3 regions of the Streptococcus iniae genome follow, and region 2 is predicted to be linked to each of the others. Evidence: predicted binding sites of a transcription regulator. Region 2 holds the regulator's gene; each other region holds the start of a gene.
What was found. The regulator NrdR, encoded in region 2, represses ribonucleotide reductase genes. The targets are predictions, from matches to a motif close to ACACNATATATNGTGT.

Region 1 (4,536 bases), 510 kb from region 2:
CCAGCTCTCCATGTTCGCTTGATGATTGCGCAATCTGATGGCAAAGCCAATGACTCATCAAACTTGACTCAACATTGACAGGGTTGACACCCGACTTGACAGCTTCTAAAAAACTATTAATGACGGTTTCAAAGCCTCGTTTATAGAGAGTCGTGTCCCAAGAACCAAAAGCTTTAACTTCCTTGTCAGTCCCCTTGTAAATGGTTAACTCATCCAAGTTCTCAAGGTGCCCTGTTGCTTCAGGTGTTTGGACTTCCATCACTTCTCGACGACTACCAGATTGTAAATTCATTCCAACTATAATTTGGCTAGATGCCGTTTCAAGACTAACAGAAACATGGCTTAAAAGTTGATTTTCTAAATGGTAACGAAAGCGCCCTCTCAAAGGCTTTTCATCACTCAAAAACAAGGCAGTGTCTAAAGGGTGAATAAAAAAGTCGAAGAGTTTAAAAACTTTATGACCAACACTATTTACATCATTTTTTTCAACAATGATTCTTTTCTTAGATGCTAACTCTTTTAAATCACTAAGTCGTGGAGCAAAACGTCTGTTAAATCCAGCCATTAAGAAGGTATTATTAGCCTTAGCAAGGTCATAAAGATGCTGAGTCTCTTCAAAAGACTCCGTTAATGGTTTATCCATATAAACTGGAATACCTGCTTTTAAAAAAAGAGAAGCTAAAGTAAAATGCGCTTTTGTTGCTGCATGAATAAAGACGCCATCTAAGCTTACATTTACAAGTTGGTTGACATCAGTGTAAATCGTTGAATTGCCAAATAAGTTATCAACTTGCTCACGGATAACATTATCACGTGTAGAAATATGCCAATGAACATCCTTAAGTTGACGCATATAGGGAAGGTAAGCTTTTTGAGCAATTCCCCCTAACCCTATCAGTCCAATATCTAACATAAGAAACCTTCTTCCTTAATTTTGAGACTTACTTTTCCTTTTTTGTCATTTTTTTCAGAAAAGCTGCCTTTAAATCTTTTGCATCTGTTTTTTGTTTAGCACTTTTTGAGCTATTTTTCTCATGAAATCGCTCAACTTGTTGCATGCCTTTATAATCTAATTGATATTTTCCCATAATAATTTCCTTTTCTTGATAAATAAAAGATTGCTTGCATGAAGCAACCTTTTATTCTAGCATAACATATTTACCTAGTGACTTAAAGCCCTGGATACTTAATTGTAGAGCCATTCATGTGTTTAACACGCGCTGAAATTTCTTTATGACGGCCATTTACCATCGGTCTAGCTTGAGGATTGCCTAAGTAACCACAGGTTCTTTTGACAACATCTACAGTTTTGGGATCACTATTGCCACAGTTTGGACAAGTAAACCCTCTCTCCGTTGGTGTAAAATCTCCCTCAAACTGGCACTTGTAACATTTATCTATTGGTGTATTGGTACCTAGATAGCCCACACGATCATAGGCATAATCCCAGACTGCTTCTAAAGCTTTTGGATTTTGTTGAAGTACCGGATACTCACAGTAATGAATAAACCCACCTGAAGCACCTGCTTCTGGATAAACCTTTTCAAAATCTAATTTATCAAATGGTGTTGGATTTTTTCGAACATCGTAGTGGAATGAATTCGTATAGTATTCCTTATCCGTAATATTTTCAACAATTCCAAATTTTTCAGTATCTAAACGACAAAAACGATCTGTCAAACTTTCTGACGGCGTTGAGTAAACAGAGAAGTGATAACCATATTCTTGAGACCAAGACTCACATGCATCTTTCATCGCTTTTATAATAGCAATGGTAAAATCTTTGGCTTCCTGATTGTCCTCCCACTCTCCACCATAGAAAGTTGAAGCAACTTCATATAAACCAATATAACCTAATGAAATTGTCGCCCGTCTGTTCTTAAACAACTCATCAACATGACCAGTCTTTTCAAGACGCTTCCCAAAAGCTCCGTACTGATAGAGAATCGGTGCATTTGCTGGTGTCGCTTCCTTAACGCGTTCTACCCGGTAAACCAAAGCATCCTTACCAATTGAAAGACGCTCCTCAAAAAGTTCCCAGAACTTGTCCATATCGCCATTTGCTTCCATAGCAATCCTTGGCAAATTCAAGGTTACAACACCTAGATTCATACGACCAGAAGTCACATCATTGCCATCTTCGTCTTTCCAACCTTGCAAGAAAGAACGACAACCCATCGGTGCTTTAAAAGAGCCCGTCAAGTCAATGATTTTATCATAAGACAACATATCTGGGTACATTCTCTTAGACGCACATTCAAGAGCTAACTGCTTAATATCATAGTTAGGTGAGTCTGTCTCTAAGTTCAAGCCACGTTTAACTGTAAAAATCAACTTAGGGAAGATAGCTGTACGATGTTCACTTCCAAGCCCCTTAATACGAATTTCCAAAATTGCCTTTTGAATTTCACGTTCAAACCAAGACGTCCCAAGACCAAAACCAAGTGACGTAAAAGGCGTTTGACCATTTGAAGTAAAAAGAGTATTAATCTCATATTCTAGAGACTGCATAGCATCATAAATGTCTTTTTGAGTTTTCTCATAAGCATACTCTTCACGCTTATCTTCAACAACCCATTTTTCAGCATCAGCCATGTGTTTGTGATAATTGAGCTCCGCATATGGGGCTAAAAATTCATCGATACGATCTGCAGTACAGCCTCCATACTGACTTGAAGCCACATTTGCAATAATTTGAGAAATCTGAGCTGTCGCTGTTTGAATTGATTTTGGACTTTCAACTTCAGCATTGCCAATTTTGAATCCATTTGCCAACATACCCTTGAAATCAATTAAACAACAATTTGTCATAGGCGTGTATGGACTATAGTCTAAATCATGGTAATGAATATCACCTTTTTGATGGGCATTAGCCACATGAGCTGGCAACATTTTAAGACCAATAGATTTACCAACAATTCCTGCTGTTAAATCACGTTGCGTGTTAAAAACATCACTGTCTTTGTTTGCATTTTCATTAACAACCGACTGGTCCTTATTTAATAATTTATCGATAGAGAAATTAATATCTGTTGCTTGAGAACGCGCAAAATCGCGTTGCGTGCGGTAATTAATATATTCCTTAGCAATAGCATATTCGTTTGAACTTAACAATTCATGCTCAACAATATTTTGAATTTCATAAATTTTAATATTGTTTGGAAAACGTTCCAAAATTTCAGCGATAACACGATCTGAAATAGCTTCTAATTTTGCTTCAACCAGTGGTGACATTTTGGTAACATTAACACTGGCTTTTAGAAGGGCACTGTAAATTTTAGTCGTGTCAAAATTTACCAAACGGCCATCTCGTTTGATTACTTTTATGTCTGGTTGAACGATTACTTTTTCATTATCTTGTGTCATCTTTTCAATTTCTCCTTACTGAACTATTATATCATTGAATTTAAAAAAATCAACACAAAAAACAATATCTTGTGTTTTGATTTTACACCTAACACAAGATATTGTTATTTTACTCTAATTTACTTTTAAAATAAGAAATGGTGATAAGTTACTTGTCTTATCAATTTTATAGTTTTTTTCAATAATTTTAGTGACTTTATCTGGCATTTTTTTATTCTTATTGATGACAATATAGGCAGCCGATTTTTGTAACAGTTCATCTTCTAAAATCTTTTGATGGCTTTCTTTTTTCAGATTAACATCAGCAGATGGAAATTGTGAAGCAACTTTACGTTGACTGCTTAAGTAAATCCTTGCATTATCATCCCAGACAAAAATCCTATCTGATTCCTTTGTTTCCTTTGCAATATAAGTTGCTACTTCCTGACGGGTATGATTCAGTTGGAATTGTGTCAGATAATTCTTCACTGGAAGAAAGAGTGACAGCAACAATAACACAATCGGCAAAAATAAATGTCGGGACAAAAAGAGTGAAATAACACGGCTTGTCCCTTTTTTGACTTTACTGCGACGATGCGTTAAACGATCAAATTGACCCAAGAATTTCTCTGCAATTGGCAAAGCTGTCAAAATTAAAGCAAAAGGTAAGACTGGCAATAAATGATAACTTTGCATATCTTGTGATAAAAGCGCAAGCAATAAATAAAAGACAACTAATAAGACCAACAATGCCTTAACCATACGATCTTCAGCATTTTTCAAATGACCAATCACATAAATCGGTCCTGTTAAAAGCCCTAAACCTAAAGCCAAAACAAGATAATACAATACTGAATAAGCCAGTGATAAATTACCCGATGCAAAATAAGTAAACTGATACTTAACTGCCTGTGCAAAATAAGGTCCTAGGATTTGCAGATTTAGAATAAAATAACCAGCTGTATAGAAAACAAAAAGCATCCCTAATATAGCCGCTAAAAGCTGATAAAATCCTCTTGCAATATGTTTTTCCTTAATGTTATAAATAATAATTGTCACTGCTGCTAACAGCCAAAACAACATAGCCTGCGGCTCAATCAGCATAGCCATAGCGCCTGAAAAGCCAAATAGGATAAAGGCTTCATCCTTGACCAAGTTAACAAAATACTTGGTTAAAAACCATAAGGACAT
Region 2 (4,536 bases):
GATGGTTTTGAAGTGACCCGTCGTCTTCAAACTGAAAAAACAACCTACATTATGATGATGACAGCACGCGATTCTATCATGGACGTGGTTGCTGGTTTGGATCGTGGTGCAGATGATTATATTGTTAAGCCATTTGCTATTGAAGAATTATTGGCACGTATTCGTGCAATTTTCCGTCGTCAAGATATTGAAACTGAGAAAAAATCTCCTAATCAAGGTATTTACCGTGATTTAGTCTTAAATCCACAAAACCGTTCTGTAAACCGTGGAGATGAAGAAATTTCATTGACAAAACGCGAATATGATTTGTTAAACATTTTAATGAGCAATATGAATCGTGTCATGACGCGTGAAGAGTTGCTGTCAAATGTTTGGAAATACGATGAAGCTGTTGAAACAAACGTTGTTGACGTGTATATTCGTTACCTACGTGGAAAAATCGATATGCAAGGACGTGAGTCCTATATTCAAACTGTTCGTGGAATGGGATATGTTATTCGTGAGAAATAATGATGCAAATAAAATGTAAAAGACAAAAAAAGTATAAAAGATCATTGCCCAAGCGACTATCAAGTCTCTTCTTTGTACTCTTCTTCTGCATTTTTTCTGCGTTTACTCTGATTGCTTACTATTCAACTAATTATTTTTTGTTGAAGAAAGAAAAACAATCAGTCTATCAAACTTTAAATATGGTTAGGGTTCGTCTGTCAGAGGTGAACTCTAATTTTTCGTTTGACAATTTAGCAGAAGTTCTTTATATCAACGATAAAGAAAATTTAAAAGTTGACGAGCATGGTGATGGTCAAATTATCAGGAGTAAACGTGATATTACGAATATTTTAGATGCTGAACAAGAGGTTTACATCTATAATCTGCATAAGAACATGATTTTTACCACTGATGAAGAAGAGGTTAGGTATAAACTAAAAGGTCCGATTGATGAGGTTTTTGATGACCGTATTGAAGGGGAATACCGAGGTTTTTCAATTATTAAAAAAGTGTATTCTAAAAACTCAGGTAAATTAATTGGCTACGTACAGATTTATCAGGATTTAGAAGATTATTTTATGATTCGTGCAAGGCTTCTTTTTTGGTTACTCTTTGTTGAACTTTTTGGTTCATGCTTAGCTTATGTGATTATTTTATTATCAACGAAACGTTTCTTAGAACCATTACATAATTTGCATGGGATTATGAGTGATATTTCAGAGAATCCTAACAACCTAACCTTGCGTTCACATATCAAGTCCGGTGATGAAATTGAGGAGCTGTCAGTTATCTTTGATACGATGCTGGATAAGGTTGAGAAATACACAACCCTTCAATCTCGCTTTATTAGTGATGTTAGTCATGAGTTAAGAACACCTGTTGCTATCATTAAAGGTCATATTGGACTTTTACAACGCGGGGGAAAAAATGATAGTGAGATTTTAGAAGAAAGTCTGAATGCTACAGCTCATGAAGCTGATCGTATGGCCATTATGATTAATGATATGCTAGATATGATTAGGGTTCAAGGGAGTTTTGAGGGGCATGAAAATGACATAACAACTGTTGAAAGTTCAATAGAAACCGTCATTGGGAACTTCAAGGTTCTCAGAGAAGACTTTGTTTTTGAATGGGAACCTCGAGAGACTAAGACAGCTGTAAAAATTTACAAAAATCATTTTGAGCAAGCTTTGCTTATTTTGATTGATAATGCTATTAAATACTCGCGTTCAGAAAAACGTATCAGTATTGGCTTAAAAATCGAAGAGGACGAAGCATTAGTTACTGTTCGTGATAGAGGTGAAGGGATTTCTGAAGAGGATATTAAACATATTTTTGAACGGTTTTACCGCTCGGATAAATCTCGCAATCGAACCAGCACACAAGCTGGTTTGGGGATTGGCCTTTCAATTTTAGAACAAATTGTGGAGGGCTATCACCTTTCCATGGAGGTTAAGAGTGTTCTAAATCAAGGGTCCATATTTATTTTGCATTTGCCACTTGATGAATAAAAAGTGTAACCTGGTCAATTCCAATTGACTGGGTTTTTTCGTTACAAAAATATAATAAGGAATCTAAAAGGAATATCCTTTTGTTATAGCTGATAATATGATAAAATAGAGTACTAGATTATTTTGATAGAATTGGGGTGTTTGCGTGCGTTGTCCGAAATGTAATAATAATAAATCAAGTGTTGTTGATAGTCGACAGGCAGAAGATGGAAATACTATCAGACGTCGACGAGAATGTGAAGAGTGTCATACACGTTTTACAACCTTTGAACGCTTAGAAGAACTCCCATTATTAGTTATCAAAAAAGATGGTACGCGTGAACAATTTTCAAGAGATAAAATTCTTAATGGTGTTGTTCAAAGTGCACAAAAAAGACCTGTGTCAAGTACTGATATTGAAACGCTTATTTCGCGCATTGAACAAAAGGTCAGGGCGGATTATGAAAATGAAGTACCTAGCACTGCAATTGGAAATCTCGTTATGGAAGGTCTAGCTGAGCTTGATGAAATCACGTATGTTCGCTTTGCAAGTGTCTATAAGAGTTTTAAAGATGTTGATGAGATTGAGGAATTACTCCAACAAATCACAACACGCGTTAGAGCAAAAAAGAAGAGTAGTGTGAATGATGAAACCCATTAATGAGTTTTATTATGTTCAGCATAATAAAATCATCTGCAATTCCAATAATTTAATTCAACTCTATCTTCCAATCATCGGAAGTGATGCTGTGTCGGTTTATCAATATTTGACTAGTTTTTTTGATGATGGCAGAAGAGGCCATAAATTTAGTGAGATTTTAAATCACTTGCAGATTGGGATGCCTAGACTTGAAGAGGCTTTGGTTCAATTGACTGCGATGGAATTGCTGGTTTTTTACCAATTGCCAGATTTTTATTTGATTAAGTTGCAACCAACCCTTGACAATGATGTGTTTTTGGCTAATCCCGTCTATTATCGCCTTTTAGAGCAAAAAATTGGTGATCTTGCAATTTCTCAATTGCTTGTCAGCATTCCTAAAGAAGCAAGAAATATTTCAAAACGTTTCTCAGATGTCTATGGTACGGTTATAGATAAACAACCAAGCCAGGTCAGTCAAGGGAAAAAGCAAGGGGTTCAATTTGATTTGGACAGTTTCCGAAATTTGATGAACCGTGATGGTTTACAATTTCAAAATGAGCAAGAAGATGTGATTTCTCTTTATAGTTTGTCAGAACAGTTTGACATGACATGGTTTGATACTTATCGTCTTGCAAAGGAAACGGCTATTAATGGTAAAATTGCTCCGAAACGTATTTTGTTAAAGAAGCAAGCTGATTCTACTAGCGCAGCTCAGTCAGAATTTACTGCACCAGAACAAGCCCTCATTAAGGAAGCTAAAAGCTCGACAGCTCTGCAATTTTTAGAAAAAATAAAACAAGCAAGACGTGCAAGGGTCACAAAAGATGAAAGAGATATTTTAACTCGTCTGGCTCAGATGGATTTTCTTGATGAAGTCATTAATGTGATGGTCATGTATACTTTTAGTAAGACCAACACGGCAAATTTGCAAAAGACTTATATTACAAAAATTGCAAATGATTTTGCTTATCAAGGGGTTAACTATGCTGAAGATGCTATTTTGAAAATGCGTGCTTTTGCTGATCGTCAGGAATCAAAGACAACCAAAGCTAAAAGTAAAGCTTCAAATGTCCCAACGTGGAGTAATCCTAATTATCAGGAAGAAACTAGTGCTGAGGACCAAGCTAGAATGGACCATTTCAAAAAAGAAGCTTTGGAACGCTTAAATAAACTTAAAAAAGGTGGTGAATAGATGGAAAAAATTGGTGAAACCATATCTAAACTGAACCAGCAAAGGCATGTGAATTCTGAAGCTTTGATTCAAACAATCCTTTCAGATTCTGAGATTGCTGCCTTTATTCAATCACATGATTTGTCTCAAGAGACCATTAATTTGAGTTTATCGAAGTTCAATCAGTTTTTGTTAGAGCGTCAGAAGTATAACAATTCAGATCCATCTTATATTGCTAAGGGCTATGCTCCGATTTTAGTGATGAATGAAGGGTATGCTGATGTGTCTTACCGTGAAACACGGGAGTTAATCGAGGCCAAGAAAAAGGCAGAAATTTCAGATCGGATTAATTTGGTCAATCTTCCTAAATCATACCGTCATATCAAAATGTCAGACTTTGACATTACCAATCAAAGCCGTATGGCTGTGCTATCAGAAATCATTGATTTTGTTGAAGCTTATCCGTCACTAGAACAAAAAGGCCTCTATTTATACGGGGATATGGGAATTGGGAAATCATACCTCATGGCTGCTATGGCAAGAGAGTTATCTGAGAAAAAGGGAGTGTCGACAACACTATTACATTTCCCAAGTTTCACAATTGATGTTAAAAATGCCATTTCATCTGGTTCAGTTAAAGAAGAAATTGATGCTGTTAAAACTGTTCCTGTCTTAATTTTAGATGATATTGGTGCAGAACAAGCAACATCATGGGTTCGTGATGAAGTTTTGCAAGTTATTTTGCA
Region 3 (4,536 bases), 930 kb from region 2:
TTCTTTAATTTGGCTAATCATTTCTGGATCAGAAAGAACCATTAAATGTGCATCAAATACTGACGCCGCCTCTTCGCCTAAGCTATCTACTGCCATTTCGCGGATAACAGAAAGCTCGTCTTGTGAAGCTTGTAATGCAACATCAAGGCGAGCTTCTTCTGCATTTGTATCATCGACTGTAACAGTCTCAAATGACAAATCCGGTTGAACTAGTAGATATGCTTTAGCAACAGCAACACCATCAGAGGCTGCAATTCCTTTAAGCATTTCTGTCATTTTTTTATGCCAATCCTTCTTTTGTCATAGTTTCTTCGATAGCTGCAATTGCATCATCAGCATCAGCACCTTCTGCTGAAATTGTAACGTCAGCACCTTGACCAACACCAAGGCTCATTACACCCATAATTGATTTAAGGTTTACTGCTTTACCTTTATAGTCAAGAGTGATGTCTGAAGCAAATTTGCTAGCAGTTTGTACTAAAAGTGTCGCTGGACGTGCGTGAATTCCTGTTTCTGCAACAATGTGAAAATCTTTTGAAGCCATAGTATGGTTCTCCTTTTAATAGTTGTGTTTTTTCGAGCCATCACATGATAACCCTTACAATATCAGATTATAGCACAATGCTCTTTTATTTTCAAGATTAAATGTTTTTGGAAGAAAAAAGGCTGAAATATTTTTCTTATTTTTTCATCCCCAAATTATCGTTGCTAAGGCAAGAGCTATTCTCAATTGACTCTCCTGTTAGAAAAAATCAATTTGGCTTTCATGTTGTTTCTTTGTTTTCTTGAAACTTTTTCTCTAATTTTCAATATTGTCTTGTTCTATCAAAAATTTATCAGGATTACTAGCATTCTTTAAGAAAAAATATCATCATTATCAGCTTTAAAAGATTTATATATCTGAATTGACAGATAATTTTAAGGCACTATATATAGTAACATCTGCAATAACATGCCCCAAAATATTGTGTTTAATTAATCAAATACCTTGCTTTTTACCTCTATTTTTTATATGCTATTAGAGTACTGATTTCTCATTTGAGAAAAAATAAAGGAGCACTACCAAAATGATTACTATCTATTCTAAAAATAATTGCATGCAATGTAAAATGACTAAAAAATTTCTAGAGCAAAATGGAGCAGAGTTCCAAGAAATTAATATGGATGACCATCCCGAAAAAATTGATTATGTGAAAAGTTTAGGATTCACTTCTGCTCCTGTTATCGAAAGTGATAAACTTGTTTTTTCAGGTTTCCAACCAACAAAATTAAAAGAAATTATTTAATACAAATTATATAAGTAAGGAAAAGTTTTATGAGTTTAAAAGATATTGGAGATATCTCCTATTTTCGTCTTAACAACGAAATCAATCGTCCTGTTGATGGTAAAATCCCATTACACAAAGATAAAGAAGCTCTCGAGGCTTTTTTCAAAGAAAATGTTATTCCAAATACCAAGCAGTTTTCTTCTGTTACAGAAAAAATTGCTTTTCTTGTTGACAATGATTATCTGGAGTCTGAGTTTATTGCTAACTACCGTCCCGAATTTATCGAAGAACTAGCTAGCCTGCTTGCTGCAGAAAACTTCTCCTTCAAATCATTCATGGCAGCTTACAAATTTTACCAACAATACGCCCTTAAAACAAACGACGGTAACTATTACCTTGAAAATCTTGAAGATCGCGTCATGTATAATGCCCTCTACTTTGCTGACGGCAATGAAGAACTCGCTAAAGATTTAGCTATTGAAATGATTAACCAACGTTATCAACCTGCTACTCCATCTTTCTTGAATGCAGGTCGAAGCCGTCGTGGTGAGTTAGTCTCTTGCTTTTTGATTCAAGTAACAGATGATATGAATGCTATTGGGCGTTCTATCAACTCTGCCTTACAATTATCACGTATCGGTGGTGGCGTAGGTATTACCTTATCAAACTTGCGTGAAGCTGGTGCTCCTATTAAAGGATATGCTGGCGCTGCATCAGGTGTCGTTCCTGTAATGAAGCTTTTCGAAGATAGTTTCTCATATTCAAATCAACTTGGTCAACGCCAAGGTGCAGGTGTCGTTTACCTTAACATCTTCCATCCAGACGTCATTGCTTTTCTTTCAACCAAAAAAGAAAATGCCGATGAAAAGGTGCGTGTTAAAACACTGTCACTTGGTTTAACAGTACCAGATAAGTTTTATGAGTTAGCGCGCAACAATGAAGATATGTATCTCTTTAGCCCATACAGTATTGAAAAAGAATATGGTATACCATTTAACTATATTGATATCACTGAAAAATACGAGGAGCTAGTTGCCAATCCTAATATTGCTAAAACAAAAATTAAGGCACGTGATTTAGAAACTGAAATTTCAAAATTACAACAAGAATCCGGTTACCCTTATATCATTAATATTGACACTGCCAATAAAGCCAATCCAATTAACGGAAAGGTGATTATGAGTAACTTGTGTTCTGAGATTCTTCAAGTTCAAAAACCAAGTCTCATCAATGATTCACAAGAATTTGTTGAAATGGGAACTGACATTTCATGTAACCTTGGCTCAACTAACATTTTAAATATGATGACTTCTCCTGACTTTGGGCGTTCCATTAAAGCAATGACTCGTGCCTTAACCTATGTCACAGATTCATCAAGTATTGATGCTGTTCCCACTATCAAACATGGTAACGAGCAAGCTCATACCTTTGGCTTAGGTGCTATGGGCTTACATTCTTATTTAGCACAGCACCATATCGAATACGGTAGTCCTGAATCAGTTGAATTTACAGATATCTACTTTATGTTAATGAATTATTGGACATTAGTTGAATCTAATAATATTGCTCGTGAGCGTCAAACAACATTCACTGATTTTGAAAACTCAAAATATGCTGACGGTACTTATTTTGACAAATATGTCACTGGTAAATTCATCCCTAAATCAGACCTTGTTAAAGAACTCTTTAAAGACCACTTCATTCCACAAGGGTCAGATTGGGAAGCATTACGTCAGGCTGTTATGACTGATGGACTTTACCATCAAAATCGTCTAGCGGTTGCTCCAAATGGCTCTATTTCATATATTAATGATTGTTCAGCTTCAATCCATCCAATCACCCAACGAATTGAAGAACGTCAGGAAAAGAAAATTGGTAAGATTTATTACCCTGCTAATGGCCTCTCAACAGATACTATTCCATACTATACTTCAGCCTATGATATGGATATGCGAAAGGTTATTGACGTTTATGCAGCTGCCACTGAGCATGTTGACCAAGGCTTATCATTAACACTTTTCCTAAGAAGTGAATTGCCAAAAGAAATTTACGAGTGGAAGACAGAGAGCAAACAAACAACGCGTGACCTTTCCATACTACGTAACTACGCCTTTAACAAGGGCATTAAATCAATCTACTATATTCGTACCTTTACCGATGATGGTGAAGAAGTTGGAGCAAACCAATGCGAAAGTTGTGTGATTTAATTGAGCAAGAAAGCATATTACTAAAGTAACTATGCTTTCTACGGAAATCCCTATATGGGGAATTTCCTTGCTCACTTACTGACTTTATAAAAGCCGCATGTTCGGCGACTTTTATACCCTGTCGTAATTCTAACAATTAAGCATGTTACTAAAGTAACTATCCTTTCTATGGAAATCCTTATATGGGGAATTTCCTTGCTCACTTACTTACTTTATAAAAGCCGCATGTTCGGTGGCTTTTACAGAATTATGATATCGCTATTGGAACCAAACTTACTAGCATTGATATCATGTTAAAGGCACTGGTTTTTATACCCCTTATCTACTTATTCGAAAACGACTTAAATTTTTCCTCTTTTGGTTACTATTTTAGCCTTTTCACTTTTTATTTAGCTGCTACTGCTTATCCAGTAGTTCGCTAGTGGTGCTAGCACCTAACAACTCTTTAGGAGAAAACCGCAAGATGACAACATACTATGAAGCAATTAACTGGAATGAAATTGAAGATGTTATTGATAAATCCACTTGGGAAAAATTAACAGAACAATTTTGGTTAGATACCCGTATTCCTTTATCAAATGACTTGGACGATTGGCGTAAGCTGTCTGAACAAGAAAAAGACCTTGTTGGAAAGGTTTTTGGTGGTCTTACACTTTTGGACACCATGCAATCTGAAACTGGTGTTGAGGCTATCCGTGCTGATGTTCGTACACCACACGAAGAAGCCGTTTTGAACAATATCCAATTTATGGAATCTGTTCATGCCAAATCTTACTCTTCTATCTTTTCAACCCTAAACACTAAAAAAGAAATCGAAGATATTTTTGAATGGACTAATAATAATGAATTCCTTCAAAAGAAAGCTAAAATCATTAATGATATTTATGAAAATGGTGATGCTCTCCAAAAGAAAGTTGCATCAACTTATCTGGAAACTTTCTTATTCTATTCTGGCTTTTTCACACCACTCTATTATCTTGGAAACAATAAATTAGCTAATGTGGCTGAAATTATTAAGCTCATTATTCGTGATGAATCTGTTCATGGAACCTATATTGGTT

Region 1: nrdD (anaerobic ribonucleoside-triphosphate reductase) is a predicted target of NrdR. The motif match lies at 3,426-3,441, and genes of this name have one in related genera.
Region 3: nrdH (glutaredoxin-like protein NrdH) is a predicted target of NrdR. The motif match lies at 924-939, and genes of this name have one in related genera.

Annotation. Positions count from the first base shown of each region.
Region 1 is NZ_CP132230.1:2,101,515-2,106,050, forward strand. It holds gene Q9317_RS10185 (Gfo/Idh/MocA family protein) at 1-913, opposite strand, end outside; gene Q9317_RS10190 (hypothetical protein) at 942-1,088, opposite strand; gene nrdD (anaerobic ribonucleoside-triphosphate reductase) at 1,171-3,366, opposite strand; gene Q9317_RS10200 (ArnT family glycosyltransferase) at 3,481-4,536, opposite strand, start outside.
Region 2 is NZ_CP132230.1:1,594,900-1,599,435, reverse strand. It holds gene covR (two-component system response regulator CovR/CsrR) at 1-510, shown strand, start outside; gene Q9317_RS07915 (HAMP domain-containing sensor histidine kinase) at 513-2,000, shown strand; gene nrdR (transcriptional regulator NrdR) at 2,146-2,640, shown strand; gene Q9317_RS07905 (replication initiation and membrane attachment family protein) at 2,624-3,811, shown strand; gene dnaI (primosomal protein DnaI) at 3,812-4,536, shown strand, end outside.
Region 3 is NZ_CP132230.1:666,129-670,664, reverse strand. It holds gene ptsP (phosphoenolpyruvate--protein phosphotransferase) at 1-276, opposite strand, end outside; gene Q9317_RS03330 (phosphocarrier protein HPr) at 281-544, opposite strand; gene nrdH (glutaredoxin-like protein NrdH) at 1,068-1,286, shown strand; gene nrdE (class 1b ribonucleoside-diphosphate reductase subunit alpha) at 1,316-3,475, shown strand; gene nrdF (class 1b ribonucleoside-diphosphate reductase subunit beta) at 3,939-4,536, shown strand, end outside.